Regions from separate parts of the Gallaecimonas kandeliae genome, predicted to be linked through region 2. Evidence: riboswitches for the same ligand, from Rfam matches in the RefSeq annotation. Region 2 holds a riboswitch; the other holds the start of a gene.
What was found. Region 2 has a riboswitch for cyclic di-GMP ahead of PVT67_RS18685 (Ig-like domain-containing protein). Riboswitches for the same ligand answer to the same signal wherever they lie in the genome.
Positions count from the first base shown of each region.

Region 1: it holds a riboswitch for cyclic di-GMP, as region 2 does, so the genes downstream of both, PVT67_RS04515 (OmpA family protein) here and PVT67_RS18685 (Ig-like domain-containing protein) in region 2, are expected to answer to the same signal.

Region 1 covers NZ_CP118480.1:937,698-948,209, forward strand. Annotated here, with positions in the region: gene fliR (flagellar biosynthetic protein FliR) at 1-276, shown strand, start outside; gene flhB (flagellar biosynthesis protein FlhB) at 273-1,400, shown strand; gene flhA (flagellar biosynthesis protein FlhA) at 1,411-3,477, shown strand; cyclic di-GMP riboswitch class I at 3,677-3,764, shown strand; gene PVT67_RS04515 (OmpA family protein) at 4,072-4,917, shown strand; gene PVT67_RS04520 (sigma-54-dependent transcriptional regulator) at 4,914-6,230, shown strand; gene fliE (flagellar hook-basal body complex protein FliE) at 6,239-6,565, shown strand; gene fliF (flagellar basal-body MS-ring/collar protein FliF) at 6,576-8,243, shown strand; gene PVT67_RS04535 (FliG C-terminal domain-containing protein) at 8,236-9,231, shown strand; gene PVT67_RS04540 (FliH/SctL family protein) at 9,232-9,891, shown strand; gene PVT67_RS04545 (FliI/YscN family ATPase) at 9,888-10,512, shown strand, end outside.
Region 2 covers NZ_CP118480.1:3,806,450-3,816,961, forward strand. Annotated here, with positions in the region: gene PVT67_RS18675 (Ig-like domain-containing protein) at 1-1,336, shown strand, start outside; gene PVT67_RS18680 (COG1361 family protein) at 1,367-3,589, opposite strand; cyclic di-GMP riboswitch class I at 4,227-4,301, shown strand; gene PVT67_RS18685 (Ig-like domain-containing protein) at 4,368-6,893, shown strand; gene PVT67_RS18690 (MSCRAMM family protein) at 6,940-10,512, opposite strand, start outside.

The sequences.
Region 1 (10,512 bases), 970 kb from region 2:
CAGCGGCTTCTGGAGCTGTTCGGCTGGATGTTCGGCAGCGCCCTGATCCTGGCCCTGCCGGCCATCATCGCCATGCTGATGGTCAACTTCAGCTTCGGGGTCATGAACAGATCCGCCCCCAGCCTCAACATCTTCGCCCTGGGCTTCCCCCTGGGCCTGACCATGGGCCTGCTGTGCCTGCTGCTGACGGTGTCCGGGGTGCCGGGGCGCTTTGCCGAGATGGCCTCCTACGCCCTCGACCAGATGCGGCTGCTGGTGACGGGAGGCGCGGCTTGAGCGAGCACAGCAGCCAGGACAAGACGGAACAGCCCTCGGCCCAGCGCCTGGACAAGGCGCGTAAGGAAGGGCAGATAGCCCGCTCCAAGGAACTGCAGAGCGCGGCCCTGGTGTTGCTGGGCGGCGCCATGCTGCTGTCCATGGCCGAAAGCTTCGGCGGCTTTGCCAAGGCCCTGATGCAGCTCCAGTTCCAGCTGGACCGCACCGCCACCACAGAGCCCGGCCAGATGCTGGCCCACCTCCAGGCCGCCGGCAGCCTGGCGCTGTCCGCCTTCCTGCCGCTGCTGGTGATGTTGTGGCTGGCTTCTTTCATCTCCGGCCTGGTGCCGGGGGGCTGGCTGCTGGCCTGGAAGGGGCTGGCTCCCAAGTTCAGCCGCATGAACCCCTTGTCGGGCCTCGGCCGGATGTTCTCCAGCCAGAGCCTGGTGGAGCTGGTCAAATCCCTGGCCAAGGTCTTTTTGCTGCTGGGAATGCTGGGGGCGTTGCTTTGGGTCCACTGGCGCGAACTGCTGGCCCTCAACCGCCTGCCCCTGGCCCTGGGCCTGGTGGGGGGCCTGCACCTGGTGGCGCTGCTGCTTATTTGGTTGGGGCTGGCGCTCGGCCTCGTCGCCTTGCTGGACGTGCCCTTCCAGCGCTGGTCGCTGCTCAAGAAGCTGCGCATGACCAAGCAGGAAGTCAAAGAGGAACACAAGCAGAACGAAGGCAGCCCGCAAGTGAAGGGCCGCATCCGCCAGCTGCAGATGCAGCTCAGCCGCCAGCGCATCGACGCCCGGGTGCCGGAAGCGGACGTGATCCTCACCAACCCCACCCACTATGCGGTGGCCATCAAATACGACCCCGGTCAGGCCCAGGCGCCCTTCGTCATCGCCAAGGGCTGCGACGAGCTGGCCCTGCGTATCCGCGAGGTGGCGGACAAGCACAACAAGACGGTGCTGGAGCTGCCGCCCCTGACCCGGGCCATCTACCACTCCACCCGGGTGGACCAGGAAGTGCCGGCCGGCCTCTACAACGCCGTGGCCCAGGTATTGATGTACGTGATGCAACTTAACGCCTTCAAGGCCAAAGGGGGCAGGGCGCCGGCGCCGCTGCCGGTGTTCCAGATCCCGGACTCATTGAAACGATAGGGGAAAGCAGGTGAAGTCGCCCTTTACAAGAACCTACGCCGCCATACCGCTGGTGCTGCTGGCGGTGCTGGCCATGATGATACTGCCGCTGCCGCCTTGGCTTATCGACACCCTCTTCACCTTCAACATAGTGCTGGCGGTGCTGGTGCTGCTGGTGGCGGTGTCGGCCCGCCGGCCCCTGGAGTTCTCGGTCTTCCCCACCATACTGCTGGTGGCCACCCTGATGCGCCTGACGCTGAACGTGGCCTCAACCCGGGTGGTGCTGCTCAACGGCCACAACGGCTCCGACGCCGCCGGTAAGGTGATCCAAGCCTTCGGCGAGGTGGTGATCGGCGGCAACTATGTGGTGGGCATGGTGGTCTTCGTGATCCTGATGATCATCAACTTCGTGGTGATCACCAAGGGCGGCGAACGGATCTCCGAGGTGGCGGCCCGCTTCACCTTGGACGCCATGCCCGGCAAGCAGATGGCCATCGACGCCGACCTCAACGCCGGCGTCCTCGACCAGGCCCAGGCCAAGCAGCGCCGCCAGGAAGTGGCCAGCGAGGCCGACTTCTACGGCGCCATGGACGGGGCCTCCAAGTTCGTGCGCGGCGACGCCGTCGCCGGCCTGATGATCCTGGTCATCAACCTGTTGGGCGGCCTGGCCATAGGCGTCTTCCAACATGGCCTCTCCGGCGGCGACGCCTTCAAGCTCTATGCCCTGCTGACCATAGGCGACGGCCTGGTGGCGCAGATCCCGTCCTTGCTGCTGGCCACGGCCGCGGCCATCATAGTCACCCGGGTCAACGACGAATCGGAGATGTCCGATCAAGTCCAGCAGCAGCTGCTGGCCTCGCCGAGGGTGATCTGGACGGCGGCATCGGTGATGACGGTGCTGGGCCTTATTCCCGGCATGCCGACCCTGGCTTTCCTGGGCTTTGGCGCCGTGCTGGCCTTCGCCGCCTGGCGCCAGGGCCAGGTGGTGCAGGTGGAGGAGCGGGACCAGGTCCACGAGGATCTCGCCAAGCAGCTGCAGCAGGAAAAGCCCCTGGCCTGGGACGATCTGCCTCAGGTGGACGCCCTGGCCATCGACCTCGGCTACCGGCTGGTGACGTTGGTGGACAGGGACCAGGGCGCCGAGCTGCTGGGCCGGGTGCGGGGCGTGCGCAAGACCTTGTCCGAACAGATGGGCTTCCTGGTGCCTGAGGTGCGCATCCGCGACAACCTGCAACTGGGGGCCAGCGAGTACCGCATCAAGCTCGGCGGCGTCACAGTCGCCCGCGGCGAGGTGGACCCGGAGCGACTGATGGCCATCCAGAGCGGCGAGGTCTACGGGGTGCTGGACGGCGAGCTGGCGGTGGAGCCGGCCTACCAGATGGAGGCCGTGCTGATCGCCCCCGACCAGAAATCCAAGGCCCTCAACCTCGGCTATTCGGTGGTGGACAGCGCCACCGTCATCGGCACCCACCTCGGTAAGGTGATGCGCGAACACCTGGACGAGCTCTTCGGCCATGACGAAGCCCTGGCCCTGTCCGAACGCCTCAAGGGGCTGTCGGAGAAGCTGGCCGAGAGCCTCAATACCCAGCTCAATCCCATACAGCTGCTGCGGGTCTACCGCCAGTTGCTGGCCGACCAGGTCAGCCTGCTGGATATCCGCACCATAGCCACCACCCTCATCGACAGCTGCGAGCTGACCAAGGATCCGGTGCTGTTGGCCGCCGACGTGCGCTGCGCCCTCAAACGCAGCCTGATCCGCCAGGCCATAGGGGAGCGAGAGCAGCTCACCACCATGACCCTGGACGACAAGCTGGAGCAGACCTTGATGAAGGCCCTTAACCAGGCCCAGCAGGGCGGCAAGGTGGCCCTGGACAGCTTCCCCATAGAGCCCAGCCTGCTCGGCAAGCTGCAGCAGGTGATGCCGCAGCTCAAGGACGAGATGCAGCGCCAGGGCCATCCGCCGGTGCTGCTGGTCGTGCCGCAGCTGAGGCCGCTGCTGGCCCGCTATGCCCGCACCTTCGCCCGCGGCCTCAAGGTACTGTCCTACAACGAGGTTCCGGAGAAGATGCACATAGACGTGGTCGGGACTTTGGGTTGAAATGTGCAACGATGGTGCAGGAAAAGTGTAACAGGGAGAGGGGTTTAGCTTTTTTAACGGCGCTGCAGCCCAGGTCTGGTACGACGTGGCATCTTTTTAACGACTAGGCACTTTACGTCGCAAGGATGCAACTATATGCTACATCCTGAATCGTTTAGATTCTGTTTAAGTCTGCGGGGCCTGTCCCCAAATACTTAGCTGTTGAAAAAGGCAAACTGTTGCGAAAGCGCAGGACGCAAAGCCTCCGGTCTTAGGGAGTTCGCTCCTATGATAGCGGGGTTGCCAGAGCTGAGGTCTTTGCCTCGGAAGTAGATACTGATGAGCGTCGGTAAGCATATCTGCATGTGCTTGACTGCTTCCACGGCATTCCTTTCTCTTGATGATGGGTGGGTGCTTAGTGCCCCTGTCTGTCGGCATGCCTTTTCCAGCTACTCGTTTCCATTAACTGAGTAGGCACGACATCATGATGTACGTTGCAGCTGGACAAAGTGCGTTTTCCTCAACCGCCCGTCGTTACGGGCCGGAACCCTGGATCTTGTCCAAGGGCTAGCCGCCCCTGTCCGACAATCCCTGTTCCGCTGTTGAGGTATGAAAATGCACAGAACATCCCTGGCCCTAGGCCTGGGGGGCGTGGCGTTTTTGTCCCTAGCGGCCAAGACGCCCCTGCCCGCCATGGACCACGTGGCCTGGCAATTTAAAGGCGATCCCTTCGTCTGCACCCTGGCGTTGCCGGTGGCGGGCTTCGGCAAACTGCGCTTTGAGAAATGGGCGGGGGAAGACCTGGCTTTCGAAGCCAGCCCCAGCCTGCCGCTCAGCGCCGATGCCGAGGTCAGCCTGTCCTGGCGTAACGCCCCCTGGCAGGAACCTGTCCAGAGCCTCCGCTATCCCGCCACCCGGCAAGGGCCACAGCTGCGCTTCTCGGCGCCGGCCAGCCAGGAGCTGCTGGAGGCCATGGACAAGGGCCGTTGGGCGGTGCTGACCCTGCCCCAGGGGGAGATGCAGGTGCCCAGTGTCCACTGGCAGGGGGCGGCCACCGCCTTCCGTACTTGCCTGGACCACCAGGCCCCCATCTCCTACCGCCAGGCCAGGGACCAGTCCCTCTACTACGGCCTTGGCGTGCGCAGCCTGACGTTGGCCCAGCGCCAGCAACTGGCCAAACTGGCCCGCTACGTCCAGCTGGACAAGGCGGTCAGGGCGGTGCTGGTGGACGCCTATACGGACGACACCGGTGACCATGTGGCCAACCTGCAACTGGCCAGGGAGCGCGCCGCCGATGTGCGCGCCGCCCTGGTAGAAGCCGGTCTGCCCAAACGCCTGATCCAGACCCGTGCCCACGCCGACCGTTACCCCGCCACCGACAACAAGAGCGCCAGGGCCCGTGCCCTGAACCGCCGAGTCACCTTGAGGGTGCTCAAGGACAAGAAAGGGAAGAGCTCATGAACAAGACCATATTGCTGGTGGACCCCAGAGGCGCCACCGATCCTCTCTTCGGCCAGCTGGAAGCGGCCGGTTACCGCCTGGAGCGGGCCCTGGATTGCGCCACCGCCCTGGTCAGCCTCCATCAACATCAGCCGATGCTGGTACTGGTGGACGCCGACCTCGACACCCCGCTCAGCGAATTCGTCGCCCGCGTCAAGCGCAGCCACCCCAAGTGCGCCCTGGTGACCCTGGTGCGCGCCCACCAGAGTGTCAAGGCCAGTGAGGCCATGCGCCAGGGCGCCATGGACTACCTGCTCAAACCCTTCAACAGCGACCAGCTGCTGGCCGTGGTCAACCACGCCTTCAGCTTCTTTGAGCCCATTCCCAACATGGTGGTGGCCTCCCAGGCCAGCCGTCAGGTGCTGCTGCTGGCCAAGAAGGCGGCCCAGACCAACGCCTCCATCCTCATCGGTGGCGAGTCCGGCACCGGCAAGGAGCGCCTGGCCCAGTACATCCACGAACAATCCCAGCGGGCCGAAGGCCCCTACGTGGCCGTGAACTGCGCCGCCATCCCCGAGACCATGCTCGAGTCCACCCTCTTCGGCCACGCCAAGGGCGCCTTCACCGGCGCCGTGGCCAGCCAGGTGGGCAAGTTCGAGCTGGCCAACGGCGGCACCTTGGTGCTGGACGAGATCTCCGAGATGCCCCTGGAGCTCCAGGCCAAGCTGCTGCGGGTGCTGCAGGAGCGGGAGTTGGAGAAGCTGGGCTCCAACCAGAAGGTGAAGCTGGACGTGCGCATCATCGCCGCCAGCAACAAGGATCTGCGCGCCGAGGTGGCCAAGGGCCGTTTCCGTGAAGATCTCTTCTACCGCCTGGACGTGCTGCCCCTGGCCTGGCCGGCCCTGCGGGAGCGCCAGGAGGACATACTGCCCCTGGCCCGCCACTTCCTCGAGAAATACGCGGATAGCAGCCGTTTCGAGCTGCACCCCGACGCCGCCCGCGCCCTGCTGGCCCACCCTTGGCCCGGCAACGTGCGGGAGCTGGAAAACGTCATCCAAAGGGCGCTGATCCTGGCCCGCGGCCTGGTGCTGCAGCCCGAGGATCTGATGCTGCCCCGCAGCGCCGTCCCCGAGCTGGAGCCCGGCTTCGGCTCCCTGCGGGCCTCCAAGAAATGCGCCGAGTTCCAGCACGTGCTGGACACCCTGCGTCGCTTCAACGGCCACCGCCAAAACACCGCCGAGGCCCTGGGGGTCACCACCAGGGCGCTGCGCTACAAGCTGGCCGCCATGCGTGAACAGGGCATCGACATCAACCAACTGGTCGTCACCGGCTAGGGAGCAACATGAAAATCGACAACATCAGCACCCAGGCCAGCTTGCTGCAGAGCCTGGAACGGATGAGCCGCGAAGCGGCCGGTATTGCCCCCAACAGCCTGGGCGGCCAGGAAGGCGCTTCCTTCGGCCAGGTCATGGCCCAGGCCATCGACAAGGTGGATTTGGACCAGAAGAGCGCCGGCGCCCTGGTGTCGGCCGTGGAAACCGGCCAGAGCGACGACCTGGTGGGGGCCATGGTGGCCAGCCAGAAGGCGGGCCTGAGCTTCTCGGCCCTGGTGCAGGTGCGCAACAAGCTGGTGTCGGGTTTCGACGACATCATGCGCATGCCCCTCTAAGGACTGACCCATGGCAGAACTGATCAACGCCCAGCCGGCTTCCCCCTTGCTGGATAACCTCAAGAGCCTGGGCAGCCGCTGGCGGCGCCTGTCCGGCGACAGCCGCTCCGTACTGGTGATAGCCCTGCTGGCGGCCCTGGTGGCCAGCGCCATCGTCGTCATCCTCTGGACCAGCAGCCGCCAGTACGTGCCCCTCTACGGCAAGCAGGAGGCCTATGACAAGGCCAGCATCCTCGACAACCTGGAGAAGGACGGCATCGACTTCCGCCTCGACGCCGCCACCGGCAACGTGCTGGTGCCCCAGGACAAGCTGGCCGACGCCCGCATGCGCCTGGCCGCTCACGGCATCAAGGCCGCCCTGCCGGCGGGCCTCGATGACCTTGGCAACATCTCCAGCCTCGGCACCAGCCAGTTCATGGAATCGGCCCGCTACCTGCACGCCCTGGAAGGGGAGCTGGCCCGTACCATCATGGCCCTGGACTCGGTGCGCAGCGCCCGGGTCCACCTGGCGGTGCCCAAACGCACCCTCTTCGTGGGCCGCGAGGAACAAAAGCCCAGCGCCGCCATACTGGTGGATCTGGCCTCACCCTTGGACCGCGGCCAGGTGGAGGCCATCCTCAACCTGGTGGCCGGGGCCATCCCCGGCATGAAGGCCAGCGCCGTCTCAGTGGTGGACCAGGAGGGCCAGCTGCTGTCGGCCGACCTGGAAGAAGCCGCCAACAGCGGCCGCCTCACCGACAAGCAGATGGACTACGGCAGCCGCCTGGAAGAGCGCATGGCCCAGCGGGCCCGCGACATGCTGAGCCCGCTGCTGGGCCAGGACAACTTCCGGGTGCAGGTGGCCGCCAACCTCGACTTCTCCGCCGTGGAGGAGACCCGCGAGGCCCTGGACGACAAGCCGGTGATGGTGAGCGAGACCGCCAAGCGCGACAACAGCACCGACAACATCGCCCTCGGCATCCCGGGGGCCCTGACCAACAGGCCGCCGGTGGCCCAGAACAACAGCGCCACCGCCGCCAACAGCAACACCAACACGGCTGAGGATCCCCAGAAGGCCGTCAGCCAGCGGGAGGAGACCAGCCGCCGCTTCGAGACCGGCAAGGCCGTCACCCATACCCAGTACGCCCAGGGCCGCCTCAAGCAGCTGTCGGTGTCGGTGCTGCTCAACAGCGCCAAGGCCCCCAAGGGCGGCTGGAGCCAGGCCGAGCTGGACCAGCTGTCCGACATGGTCAAAAACGCCGTGGGCTTCGACGCCCAGCGCGGTGACCAATTCAGCCTGCACGCCTTCAGCTTCGCCCCCGCAGCCCCGGCCCTGGCCGAGCTGCCCCAGCCCCAGTGGTGGCAGGACCCGATGTGGCGCGACTACCTGCGTTATGGCCTGGGCGCCTTCATGCTGCTGCTGCTGATCCTTTTCGGCATCCGACCCCTGGTCAAACACCTGGTGCGGCCCCTGCCGGCCGGTGACGAGGAGCTGGATTACCTCCAGGAAGAGCAGGCGCCAGCTCCTGTCCAGGCCCTTGAGGGCAGTGGCGAGGAAGCGCTGCTGGCCGCCTTGCCGCCGCCGGGCTCTGAGCTGGAAGTGCAACTCAAACACCTGCAACTGCTGGTGGACAAGGAGACCGCCAGGGTCGCCGAAGTGGTCAAGCAATGGGTGAGCAACGATGAACGACATGACTGAACGCAGCGATCTGGACAGGGCCGCCATACTGATGCTGTCCATGGGCGAGGCCACGGCCGCCAAGATCATGGCCCGCCTGGGCCGTGACGAAGTCCAGGCCCTGTCCCAGCGCATGGCCAAGCTGAGCGGCGTCTCCACGGCGGAAGCCAAGTCGGTGATGCAGGGCTTTTTCGAACACTACCGCGAGCACAGCGGCATCAGCGCCGCCTCCCGCCAGTACCTGGAGAAGACCCTGGATCTGGCGCTGGGCAAACGCCTGGCCCGCGGCATGGTGGACAGCATCTACGGCGACGCCCTGCGCCAGGAGCTCAAGGCATTGCAATGGGTGCCGGCCGAGACCCTGGCTCGCTTCTTCCGCAACGAACATCCCCAGCTGCAGGCCGTGCTGCTGGCCTTCCTGCCGCCGGAAAACGCCTCGGCGGTGCTGGGCGCCTTGCCCGGTGAAGCCCATGACGATCTCCTCTACCGGGTCGCCAACCTCAAGGAGGTGAGCGAGCAGGTGCTGGACGAGCTCAAGGCCACCCTGGCCCGCTGCCTGCAATTCGTCTCAGAGCAGTCCACCGCCAAGGTGGACGGGGTGCGCCAGGCCGCCGACATCCTCAACCGCTACCAGGGGGACCGCGGCGCCCTGATGGAGATGCTCAGGCTGCACGACCAGGACACGGCCGGCATGGTGGCCGACAACATGTACGACTTCCTGATCCTGGCCCGCCAGTCCGACGAGGTGCTCCAGGCCCTGGTCCAGGAAGTGCCCACCGAAACCTTGGCCCTGGCCCTCAAGGGTGCCGACGCCGTCGTGCGCGACGCCCTGCTGGCCGCCTTGCCCAAGCGCATGGCCCAGGGGTTGGAAGACGCCCAGAAAGCCATGGGCCTGGTGCCGCTGTCCCGTGCCGAGCAGGCCAGGGGCGAGATCATGGCCCTGGTGCGCCGCCTGCACGAAGAGCAGCAGCTCAACTTCCAGCTCTTCGAGGAAAAGACGGTCAGCTAAATGGACAAACTCAAAGGCAATTACCGGCGCCACCGCTTCGCCTCCCTGTCCAGCCTCCAGGCCCGCGACAAGGGGGAGGTCGATCCCTTCCAGCAGGGCTATGACGACGGCTTCCAGCAGGGCCAGGAAAAAGGCCTGCACCAGGGCCTGGAAGATGGCCGGGCCCAGGGCCGCCAACAGGGTTTTGAGGACGGCTTTAGGGACGGTAGGGCCCAGGGCGAGGCCGCCGGCCGCGCCGACTTCGACCAGGCCCTGGCCCCCCTCCAGGCCGCCCAGCAGGCCCTGGCAGAGGCGCGGGAGCAGCAGCTCGGCGACAACCTCGACAGCCTCTGCGCCCTGGTGGAACAGGTGGCCAGGCGCGTCATCCACGCCGAGCTCAGCCTCAACCCGGCCCAGATCCTGAAATTGGTGGAAGAGGCCATAGGGCGGCTGGACAACAGCAAGGGCCCGATCCGCATCTTCCTGTCCGGTGACGACCACCAGCGCCTGGCCAAGGTCGGCATCAACCACTGCGGCGACTACCCGCTGCTGGCCGACCCCAGTCTCGGCATCGGCGACTGCCGCCTCGAGAGCGAGCAGCAGCAGCTGGCCGTGAGCAGCGAGGCCCGCCTGGAAAGCTGCATGGCCCAGGTGCGCAGCGAGTTGGAGAGCGAGCAGTGAACCTCTCCGAGCGCCTCAACCGCGCCGCCGGCAAGCTGCCGGCGGTGGAACTGGGCGAGGCGGCCGGGCGGCTGGTGCGGGTCACCGGCCTGACCCTGGAAGTGGTGGGCTGCCGCCTGGTGATAGGGCAGCGCTGCCTGGTGGACACCAAGGGGGGGGCCCCTGTGCTGGCCGAGGTGGTGGGTTTCGACCGCGACACCGCCTTCCTGATGCCCTACAGGGCCGTCTCCGGCCTCTACTCAGGGGCCGGGGTCAGGCCCCTGGACGACGAATTCAAGCTGCCGGTGGGTCCGGCGCTGCTGGGCCGGGTGCTGGACGGCCTGATGCAGCCCTTGGACGAGCTGCCGCCCCCCATAGGGGAGCTGATCCCCCTGCACGGCACCCACCTCAACCCCCTCAAACGCAAGCCCATCCGCGAACCCCTGGACGTGGGGGTGCGGGCCCTCAACGCCCTCCTGACCCCCGGCAAGGGCCAGCGCTTCGGCCTTTTTGCCGGCGCCGGCGTCGGCAAGAGCGTGCTGCTGGGCATGATGACCCGCTACACCCGCGCCCAGGTGGTGGTGGTGGGGCTCATCGGCGAGCGGGGCCGGGAGGTGCGGGAGTTCCTCGAAGAGGCCCTGG
Region 2 (10,512 bases):
CCTGCTGGGTTGGCAGCCCAATGTTGCCCAGGCCAACGATGGTGTCTATCAGTTGGCTCCCTTCCATACCGGCCAAGGGGTCGAAGCCCTCAAGGTACCTGCAGGCACCGACGCTTCAGGTGCCCAGCGCTGGCTTTACCTGGAATACCGTCCCGCCTTGGGCTATGACGCCTGGATGCAGAGCACCACTAACGTGGCCCAGGGGCTGTTGGTGCGCAGCGTCGTCGAAGGTGATCCCAATAGCAGCCAATTGCTGGACATGACTCCGGGGTCGGCCCTGTTCGGCGATTTCAATGATGCCGTCCTGACCGTCGGCCAGCAGTTTGTGGATCCCCAGTCCGGTGCCGTGATCAGCCTGGAATCCCTGGACGACAAGGGTGCCACCGTCTGGGTGAGTGCCCAGGCCGCCCAATGCACCGCCACGGCGCCGGCCCTTAGCCTGAGCCCGGCCACCAGCCCCAGCATGCAGGCAGGGCAAGGCTATGGTTTCCAACTGATGGTCACCAACGGTGATGCCACCGGTTGCAGCAACAAGACGATCAATCTGGCGGCCCAATGGCCAACCGGCTGGAGTGGTAGCCTGTCCAGCAGCTCCCTGACCTTGGCTCCTGGCGCCAGCAGCACCGTGCAGCTTTGGGTCCAGTCCAGCAGCCAGGCTTTGGCCGGTAATTACAATGTGCCGGTACAGGCCAGCGCCTCGGGCCTTCAGGGCGCCACCACCGCCACCTTCGTGGTAGGGGCCGCTAACAGTGCACCCGTGGCGGTGAACGACAGTGCCAGCACCCAGGCCGGTACCGGCGTCAGCATCCCGGTACTGGCCAACGACTCGGATCCCGACGGCAACAGCCTCAGCATCAGCTCGGTGAGCGGTGTCAACGGCAGTGCCCTGATCCAGGGATCTTCTATCCTGTTCACCCCGGTCAGTGGTTTCAGCGGCTCTACCAGCTTCAGCTACAGCATCTCTGATGGTCAGGGCGGTAGTGCCAGCGCTACCGTGACCGTCAGTGTGGCTGCGGCCAACCAAGCGCCCCTGGCAGTGGACGACAGCGCCTCCACCAGCGGTAGCAGCGTCACCATAGCGGTGTTGGCCAACGACTCGGATCCCGATGGCGACAAGCTGACGGTCAGCGCCGTGACCCAGGGCAGCAAGGGCTCGGTGCTGGTCAATAGCGACGGCACCCTCACCTATATTCCCGGCAGGCGCTTCAAGGGCAGCGACAGCTTCAGCTACAGCATCTCAGACGGCAAAGGCGGCAGTGCCAGCGCTACCGTCAGCATCGGCAGCAGCAGCTCTGGCGGCAGCACCGGAGGTGGTGGTTCTAAGGGCCACAAATAAAAAAGGCGGGCTTGATGCCCGCCTTTTCCTTTAGTTGGTGTTGTCCGGGCAGAGCGGGCAACTGGCGGTCGCTGTCTTGGCGACGCCATTATTGACATCAGTACCACTGAGCTTGCCCTTGGCCAGGGCGCTGGCGGTGTTGCTGAACAGCACAGAGCCGGGGTTGGTCAGGGCGCCGATGATGGACAGGCCGTCAGGCTTGTACTGCTGCTTGAAGGTTACGGACTTGCCGAGGCCCAGCGAGCCTGTGCACTTGGCGTCGGCTGACGCTGTCTTGCTGGTACAGCTGAAGGTGTTTTCGCCGCTGTCATAGACCAGGTCCTGGACCTCGGCGTCAGACACCACCACGGGACTCAGGGCTTCATTACCGGTATTGGTTACCGTAATGATGTTGCCTACCTTGACCAGCACTATGTCGTTCTCGGCCGACAATATGACCCCGGTGCCGCCACCCAGGGAGCTGTCGCAGACCTTGGTGATGCTGAGGTCAGGGTTGAGCGCCAAACTGCAGGACGCGGTAGCCGGAGCCGAATCGACTGTGTCATTGGAGTCGAAGGCATTGGTGCCGTGGGCAGTAATGGTGTCGGTATGGCTGGTCTGGGTGGTGGAGGTCAGGGTGTACTTGAAGGCCAGCTGTTCGCCGGGCAGCAAGGTGCCGGTGAAGGGAGGCTCTCCTGTGTCGACCACACCGTCCTTGTTGCTGTCGTAGACCACGGTGAACAGCGACGGATTCAGAACACTATCGGTCAGGTTGACGTTAACCAACTTGATATTACCGGTATTGGTGGCATGGCCGGTGATCTCGGCCCTGAAGGTGTCGCCGTTATCCAGGAAGGCTTCGCAGGCCTTGGCGGCGGATATGGCGGCATTGCCTGTAGCCGTACAGTTGGCGGTGGCATTGTCGGACAACAGCTCGGCCCCATATTGGTCATAGGCTTTGAGCACTATGGTGTCGCTGAAGTCCAGGCTGCTTAATGGCCCAGAGACGTCATAGTGGCCCTCAAAGCGGGCTGTCTGCTGGGCTCCCAGGTTGAAGCTGGCGGTGGCTGTACCCAGGCCTGACAGGCTGCCAGGGGTGCTGTCGCCGGCGGTGCAGATGCCGTCAGAACCGGGAGCGGAGTTGCCTTCGTCCCAATCGTCGAAGCAGACCTTGTCGATCACGGCGCCGGGCTGGCTGTCACTCAACTTCATGTCAAGGGCCAGGCCGCCGGTGTTGCTGGCGTTGCCGTAGAAGGTCACCGACACCTTGTCGCCGGCTTCGTTGATGGTGGCCTTGCAGTCCTTGCTGACGTTGATGCTGCAAACGTCGAAGTCGCCGATCACGAAGTCCTTGAGGGTGGCGGTTTCAGACCGTGAAGAGCGGGTTTCCGCCAGGAAGCTGCTGAGGCAGGGGGTGCTGCCCAGCAGTTGGGTGACGTTGATCCCCCCTTCGAAGAAGGTCTCATAGGGCATGTCGCTGGTGCTCAGGCCGCCTTTGGGGGTGTAGTCCCAGGGCGGGTTGGGGATGGGGTCCAGGTTGGTGATGGCGCAGGCCAGCTTGTTGTCGGTGCCGTCGCAGAGGGCATTGCCGCCCATCTCCGAGGTATAGATCTGGTCCAGGGGGCCTATGCTGTGGCCGTCGCTGTCCAGGTTGCCGTCGCCGTCATAGTCGTCGGGATCCCATTCATAGGCCTTGATGACCGGCATGGCCCCAGAGGCTTGGGGATATTCCACCAGCACCAGCAGATCGCCGGGGCCCGCAGCTGACATTTTCACATGAACACCGTCGAACTGGCTGGCGCCATTCTTGGAGATCTTGTTCTGGAAGAACCAGAAGCCGGCAAAGGCGTCACCAGAGTTGTCGTAGCGATCCAGGCCGAAGTAGATGATGAGATCCCCTTTCTTATGGGGACCACTATCAACGGGGTTGATGTAGGCGGCGGCATAGGCGTTGGTGATGTCGTCCTTGTCGGGCACGCCACCGTCCTTGTACCACCAGTTGTTGACGTCATAGATGTCCTTGGAGCCCCCTTTCCAGTAGATGGTCTCTGGGCTGGGGTCGGCCAGGACGCCGGTGAAGGCGATGGGGGAGCCGCCGCCACCATAGAGGGTATCCCAGTCGTCACCGGCAACGGCGCCGTTCTCGGCAGTGTTACCGTCCAGTTCAAAGAGCCCTATGCCGTCTACCGCTGGAACAGGGTAGGCCGTCAGCAGGGCGGCTGAGATCAAGGCTCCCAGCCCCAAGCCTTTGAAGCTTATCAATCTGCGTTTCATCTTCCACCTCCGGTGCCACGGATGGATGGTTCGGGCTGGATCCTGAATACCTTTTCCCTGGTGGGGAGGGGGCAGTTTCCAGCAATCAGAGGGCCGGACCCTGCTGGGTCCGACTCGGTGAAAGAGAACAGCAACGACTGTGCCTTAAATTTAAACGATTGATTTTTATTGTTTTTATTGGTTTGAACTCGGCTTTCGGCGATGTTCTGTATACCTTGCCTTACAGGTCACAGAGTCGCTGGAACCTAAGCCATTGTGAACCATGAATTTCGGCCAAAATAGAAGCGTTTCAGCAACTTAACAGTGCCAAAAAGTGGGCTGTGATGGCTTTCGCAAATTGGCAAATTGTCTTGCTGGGATTGACGATGGGGCACTGCTCTTGGTCATCACTCTTTTGCTTAAGCAACTCATGAAGTTAGCTGAGTGGACAGGCCTTGGTGCCAGTAATAACTAGGCATGGAGGGGTTTTTTAGGGAGTGGTCTGTATATTTTTCGTTCAGTTTTGGCGTGTTAGAGTCCCTCCCGCTTGCTTGACCAAACTCGGCAAGCTCAGCCTTCGGCAGGGGCCTTTTCCAAGGCGTGCTGAGCGGTGTGGAGCGGAATCTCCCGGGCCTGTGAAAATTGCAGAAAGATCCTCTCCTGTAAAAGGCAAACTTCGGGTAACCGGAGGGCGCAAAGCCATGGGTCCCTAGTGGATCGCCAGGCCGCCGAAAGAGAGTATCCCCTTCTCGGGCCTTAGCCTGCTGAGGATCTTTCTCCTTACTTTGGAGGAGATCCCTTGAGTACAGCCATTCTCTTCAATAAAAAGCTTCTGCTGAGTGGCTTAGTGGCCGCCCCACTTTTCGCTCTGCAGGCCCAGGCAGTCACCCGCCCCTCGATGGGGGAGCAGAAGACCCTGGTCATCTTGGCCAACTACTCTGATGACACCTCCACTCCCTGGACTCAGGACCAGATCAGGCAAAATGCCTTTGGCACCGCCAGCGATTTCTTCTACGAGAACTCCGAAGGCCAAACCTGGCTGACTGGCGATGTGGTGGGTTACTACACCCTAGCCCTCACCAGCGCGCAGTGTGGCTCCCAGGACCTGGGTAGCCAAGCCATACAACTGGCCAAGAATGACGGGGTCGATGTCGGGGCTTACAAGCGGGTTGTGATCGCCACCCCCTACAGCTCAAGTTGCTCCTATGGCGGCGTTTCCGGCGTCGGTTCTGGCACTGTCCATCTCAACGGGCGGGTCGGCTGGGAAAGTTTTGCCCATGAGCTTGGCCACAACCTGGGGATCTACCATTCCCATGGCTTGCAGTGCGGCAGCCAGCCCCTGGGTTCCAGTTGCAGCAACGACGAGTACGGCGATACCTATGATGTGATGGGCCGTGGCTACGGCGACTACACCGCCTTCCAGAAGGACAGGCTGGGCTGGCTGAGCCAGGCCGATATCGACACGGCAACGGGTTCCGGGGTCTACCAGCTGAACCCCGCCGGTGACACCATGACGCCTGGCGTCAAGACGGTGCGTATTCCCAAGGGGATCGACCCCGCTACCGGCAACCAGGCCTGGTACTTTGTAGAATTCCGCCAGGATCAGGGCTTTGACAGCTACAACACGGCCGTTTCCAAGGGCGTGGTGATCCACAGTGCCGTTCAAGGCGTCGGTGACAGCAGCTACCTGCTGGACATGAATGATTCCAGCTTCTGGAGTCCCGATCTGGGGCTGGGCAGCACCTTCAGCGACCCTGATACCGGTGTCAGCATCACCACCCAATATGCGGGCCCTGGCTATGCCGAGGTGCTGGTCGACACTACCCAGACCGGCAAGGGCTTCCAGTGCCAGCTGCATCAACCCAGCATCAGCATCACCCCTGGTGCCAGCCAGCAAGTGACTGCAGGGACCAGGGTCAGCTACAGCATCAGCGTCACCAACAACGACGACCCCAACTGCGGCAACAACACCTTCTCCATGGACGTGCCCCTGCCTGATGGCTGGTCTGCCAGCATCTTTGGCCGCGACCAGACCCTGGCCCCAGGCGCAACGGGCACTGCTACCCTGATGGTGACTTCGGATGCCAATGCGGCAGGTGGCACCTATCCGTTGAATGTCTCCGTTTTCAGTGGTGCCTACGGTGACATCGCTACGGCGAGCTACGTGATTGCTGGCGGCAGCAGCAACCAGGCGCCCGTAGCCCAGGCTGACAGCGCCTCTACCAATGCCGGTACTGCGGTAAGCATTGCTGTGCTGGCCAATGACTCCGACCCTGACGGCGACACCTTGACCATCACTGGTACCAGCGGTGTCAACGGCAGTGCCGTGATCCAGGGGGGCAACATCGTCTTCACCCCGGCCAGCGGTTTCAGCGGTAACACCAGCTTCAACTACAGCATCAGCGACGGCAAAGGCGGCACCGCCAGCGCCACTGTCACTGTCAGTGTGGCTGCCGCCAACCAAGCCCCCGTTGCGGTGAACGACAGCGCTTCCACCAATGCCGGTACTGCGGTGAGCATCCCGGTGTTGGCCAACGATTCCGACCCTGACGGTGATACCCTGACCATCACGTCCGTAAGCGGTGGTAACGGCAGCGCCAGCATCCAGGGCGGCAACATTGTCTTCACCCCGGCCAGCAGCTTCAGCGGCACCACCAGCTTCAACTACAGCATCAGCGACGGCAAAGGCGGCTCCGCCAGCGCCACTGTCACCGTGAGCGTGGCTGCGGTTAACCATGCCCCTGTGGCAGTGAACGACAGCGCTTCTACCAATGCCGGTACTGCGGTGAGCATCCCTGTTCTGGCCAACGACTATGACCAGGACGGCGACAGCCTGACCATCACTTCCACCAGCGGTGGCAACGGTAGCCTCAGTGTTCAGGGTGGCTATATCGTCTTCACCCCGGCCAGCAGCTTTAGCGGTAGCACCAGCTTCAGCTACCAGATCAGCGACGGTAAAGGTGCCAGTGCCAGTGCCACCGTTACCGTCAGCGTGGCTGCGGCCAACCATGCGCCTGTGGCGGTGAACGACAGCGCCTCTGTCAGCAGCGGCAGCAGCGTTACCATCACAGTGCTGGGCAACGACTACGACCAGGACGGCGACAGCCTCAAGGTCACCGGTATTAACCAGGGCAGCAAGGGCTCGGTGATCCTGAACGGCGACGGCACCCTGACCTACTACCCGGGCAACCGCTTCAAGGGCAGCGACAGCTTCAGCTATCAAATCAGCGACGGTAAAGGCGGCACCGCCAGCGCTACCGTCAGCATCGGCAGCCTGAGCAGTGGCGGCAGCGGTGGCGGCGGCAAGGGCAAAAGCGGCAAATAAAAAAACGGCGGGTTGAACCCGCCGTTTTTTATTGGCTCATGCCTTCTCAGGGGCAGAGCAGGTTGTTGTTGTAAGAGTCGAAGATACCGGCCAACTGGTTTGCCAGCGCCGCACGCTCAGGTGTGTAGGCGCTGCCACCGGCATTCTTGCCCTTGGGTTTGACCAGGTAGTCGCCGGTGCCGTTGAACCCGATCTCTGCCAGCAGGGCGGCTGCTTGTACTGCGGCGTCGGTGACGGCGGGGCAGCTGCCTGCACCGGCATTGACGTTCAGCAGGTAGCCCACGTACTGGGCGGCCAGGCCGTAGGCCGGGTCACCGGCTTTTTTCTTGCCATCTCTGACCAGGGTCGGGTCGGCTATGTCACGCTTGTCGAGCAGGTCGACAGCCACGGCACAGTCGGGATCCGGGATGGTCGGGTCGGCGTCGCCGATGACGAAGCCAGACCAGAGGGTGATGGGCAGGTTTTCGTCCAGCACCGCTTCTTGATGGCCTCTGCCGTCACAGGATGTCCAGTTCTTCCAGTAGCCGATGGTCCGTGCTGAGCCTCCGGGAGGCGGTACGTCATCGATATGGAAGTGCCTGGTTTCACCGGGGCTCAAGGTGAAGTTGATGCACTCGGTTGAGTTATCAACGTTCGGGTCACCGCCGCCCGGTACGAACCAGGTATCGCCGTCCAGGCTGTTGTTGCTCCAGCCGGGCAGCATGTTGGTTTCGCAGAAGGCGTAAGTGACGGGCGTAGTCCCGTTGTCGTAGATCCGCAGCTTGGCCATGCCATTGACGTCCACGCAGTAACTGCTGCTGCCGGAGCAGCTGAAGTCGACTGCTTCACCCAAGGCCTGGGGCCCTGTGGCGGTGGCGGTGGCAATGGCTGCGCCTGTGCCGTCGCCCAAACGGATCTCGAAGGTGTACTGGTCACCGTTGGCCAGGGGTTGGCCGCTGACGGTCTTGACCACATCCGCCATGCCACGCTGCACGTTGTAGAAGGTGCAGGTGACGACCTCACCATTGTTCAGGTCGATGTTGCTGACGGGCGAGCCGTCATCACATTCGGCACCGCTGAGATCCCAACCGTCGGGGGTCAGTTCACTGACGTTGTAACTGCCAGGTACCAGCCAACCGGACTCGTTGCTTTGACCATGCATCAGGAAGAAGTTTGCCTGGTAACTGCTGGCAAATTCGAAGGACTGCCCGGTATCGGTCGGGTCAGCATCCTTGACGATGATGATCTTGCCGCGTTTGCGGTTGGTGAAGGTACAGGTGACGGTTTCACCGTCGTCCACGCTGATGGTGGCGACTCGGTTGTTCAAGTCAACCGAGGTCGGGACATTGTTGACACCGCCTTTGGGGTCATCACATTGCAGGTCGATGAGGTCGTAGCCCTTAAGCAGGGGATCGTCCTCGGTCACGCTGTAGACCCCGGCAGTCACGTTGTTGAAGGTGATGCTGTTGGGGTTCAGCGAGGTGGTATCGAGGCTGAATGTGGGAGCAATGCTGGCACCACCGGTAGAGCTGTAGCCGAAGCTGTCGGTACCGCCGATGGAGTGCTTGACGATGATCACTGTCCCCGGTTCCTGCCTGCGCAGGTTGGTGAAGGTACAGGTCACGGTTTCACCCGCTTCGACGTTGTACAGGGCTTGGCCACTGGCCTTGTCACCGGAGCTGTTGTTGTCGTCACAGACGACGCTGTCCAAAGACCAGCCGGTAGGCAGTGCCAGGTTTTCGCCTACGACGTAGCTGCCAGGTTCGACATCGAATGAGGTCTCTGCCAGGCCAGCTGCATCATAACCAGTGGGAGTGAGGGTGAAGTTGCCTTCGTCACCATTGAAGTTGAAGTCGGTCGATACGAAGGGAACGCCAGCTGGGCTGGTGGCCACCTTCTGAACGATCAGCTTGCCGTTCTTGGTGTTGGTGAAGGTACAGGTCACAGTCTCACCCGCCTGCAGGTCGATGGCGCCGGGTGCGGAGCCGTCATCACAGGAGCTGCCTGTCAGCTTCCAGCCTGCGGGTACGTTTTCGCTGATGCTGTAGATGCCGGGGACCAAGGGGTCTGAGGCATCCTGGGCAGTGTTGCCGGAGGTAGTCAGGCTGCTGTCCAGGCCAGCGATGCTGTGGTTGAAGGTGAAGGTACCGTCACCACCAACGGTGTTTTTGACCAGGATGATCTGGCCACGTTTGGTGTTGGTGAAGGTACAAGTCACAGTCTCACCCGCCTGCAGGTCGATGGCGCCAGGAGCGGAGCCGTCGTCACAGGAACTGCCGGTGAGGTCCCAACCAGCGGGCACGTTTTCGCTGATGCTGTAGATGCCGGGGACCAAGGGGTCTGAGGCATCCTGGGCAGTGTTGCCGGAGGTAGTCAGGCTGCTGTCCAGGCCAGCGATGCTGTGGTTGAAGGTGAAGGTACCGTCACCACCAACGGTGTTCTTGACCAGGATGATCTGGCCACGTTTGGTGTTGGTGAAGGTACAAGTCACAGTCTCACCCGCCTGCAGGTCGATGGCGCCAGGAGCGGAGCCGTCGTCACAGGAACTGCCGGTGAGATCCCAACCAGCGGGTACGTTTTCGCTGATGCTGTAGATGCCGGGGACCAAGGGGTCTGAGGCATCCTGGGCAGTGTTGCCGGAGGTAGTCAGGCTGCTGTCCAGGCCAGCGATGCTGTGGTTGAAGGTGAAGGTACCGTCACCACCAACGGTGTTCTTGACCAGGATGATCTGGCCACGTTTGGTGTTGGTGAAGGTACAAGTCACAGTCTCACCCGCCTGCAGGTCGATGGCGCCAGGAGCGGAGCCGTCGTCACAGGAACTGCCGGTGAGGTCCCAACCAGCGGGCACGTTTTCGCTGATGCTGTAGGTGCCGGGGACCAGCGGGTCTGAGGCATCCTGGGCAGTGTTGCCGGAAGTAGTCAGGCTGCTGTCCAGGCCAGCGATGCTGTGGTTGAAGGTGAAGGTACCGTCACCACCAACGGTGTTCTTGACCAGGATGATCTGGCCACGCTTGCGGTTGGTGAAGGTACAAGTGACGGTTTCTCCGTCGTCCACGCTGATGGTGGCGATTCGGTTGTTCAGGTCAACCGACGTCGGCACATTGTTGACACCGCCTTTGGGGTCATCACATTGCAGGTCGATGAGGTCGTAGCCCTTAATCAAGGGATCGTCCTCGGTCACGGTGTAGACCCCGGCAGTCACGTTGTTGAAAGTGATGCTGTTGGGGTTGGCCGCAGTGGTATCGATGCTGAATGTGGGGTTGATGCTGGCGCCACCGGTGGAGCTGTAGCCGAAGCTGTCGGTACCGCCGATGGTGTGCTTGACGATGATCACTTGCCCAGGTTCCTGCCTGCGCAGGTTGGTGAAGGTACAGGTCACGGTTTCACCCGCTTCGACGTTGTACAGGGCTTGGCCACTGGCCTTGTCACCGGAGCTGTTGTTGTCGTCACAGACGACGCTGTCCAGAGACCAGCCGGTAGGCAATGCCAGGTTTTCGCCTACGACGTAGCTGCCGGGTTTGACATCGAAAGAGGTCTCGGCCTGGCCTGCCGCATCGTAGCCTGTGGGTGTCAAGGTGAAGCTGCCTTCGTCACCGCTGAAGTTGAAGTCGGTCGATACGAAGGGAACGCCAGCTGGGCT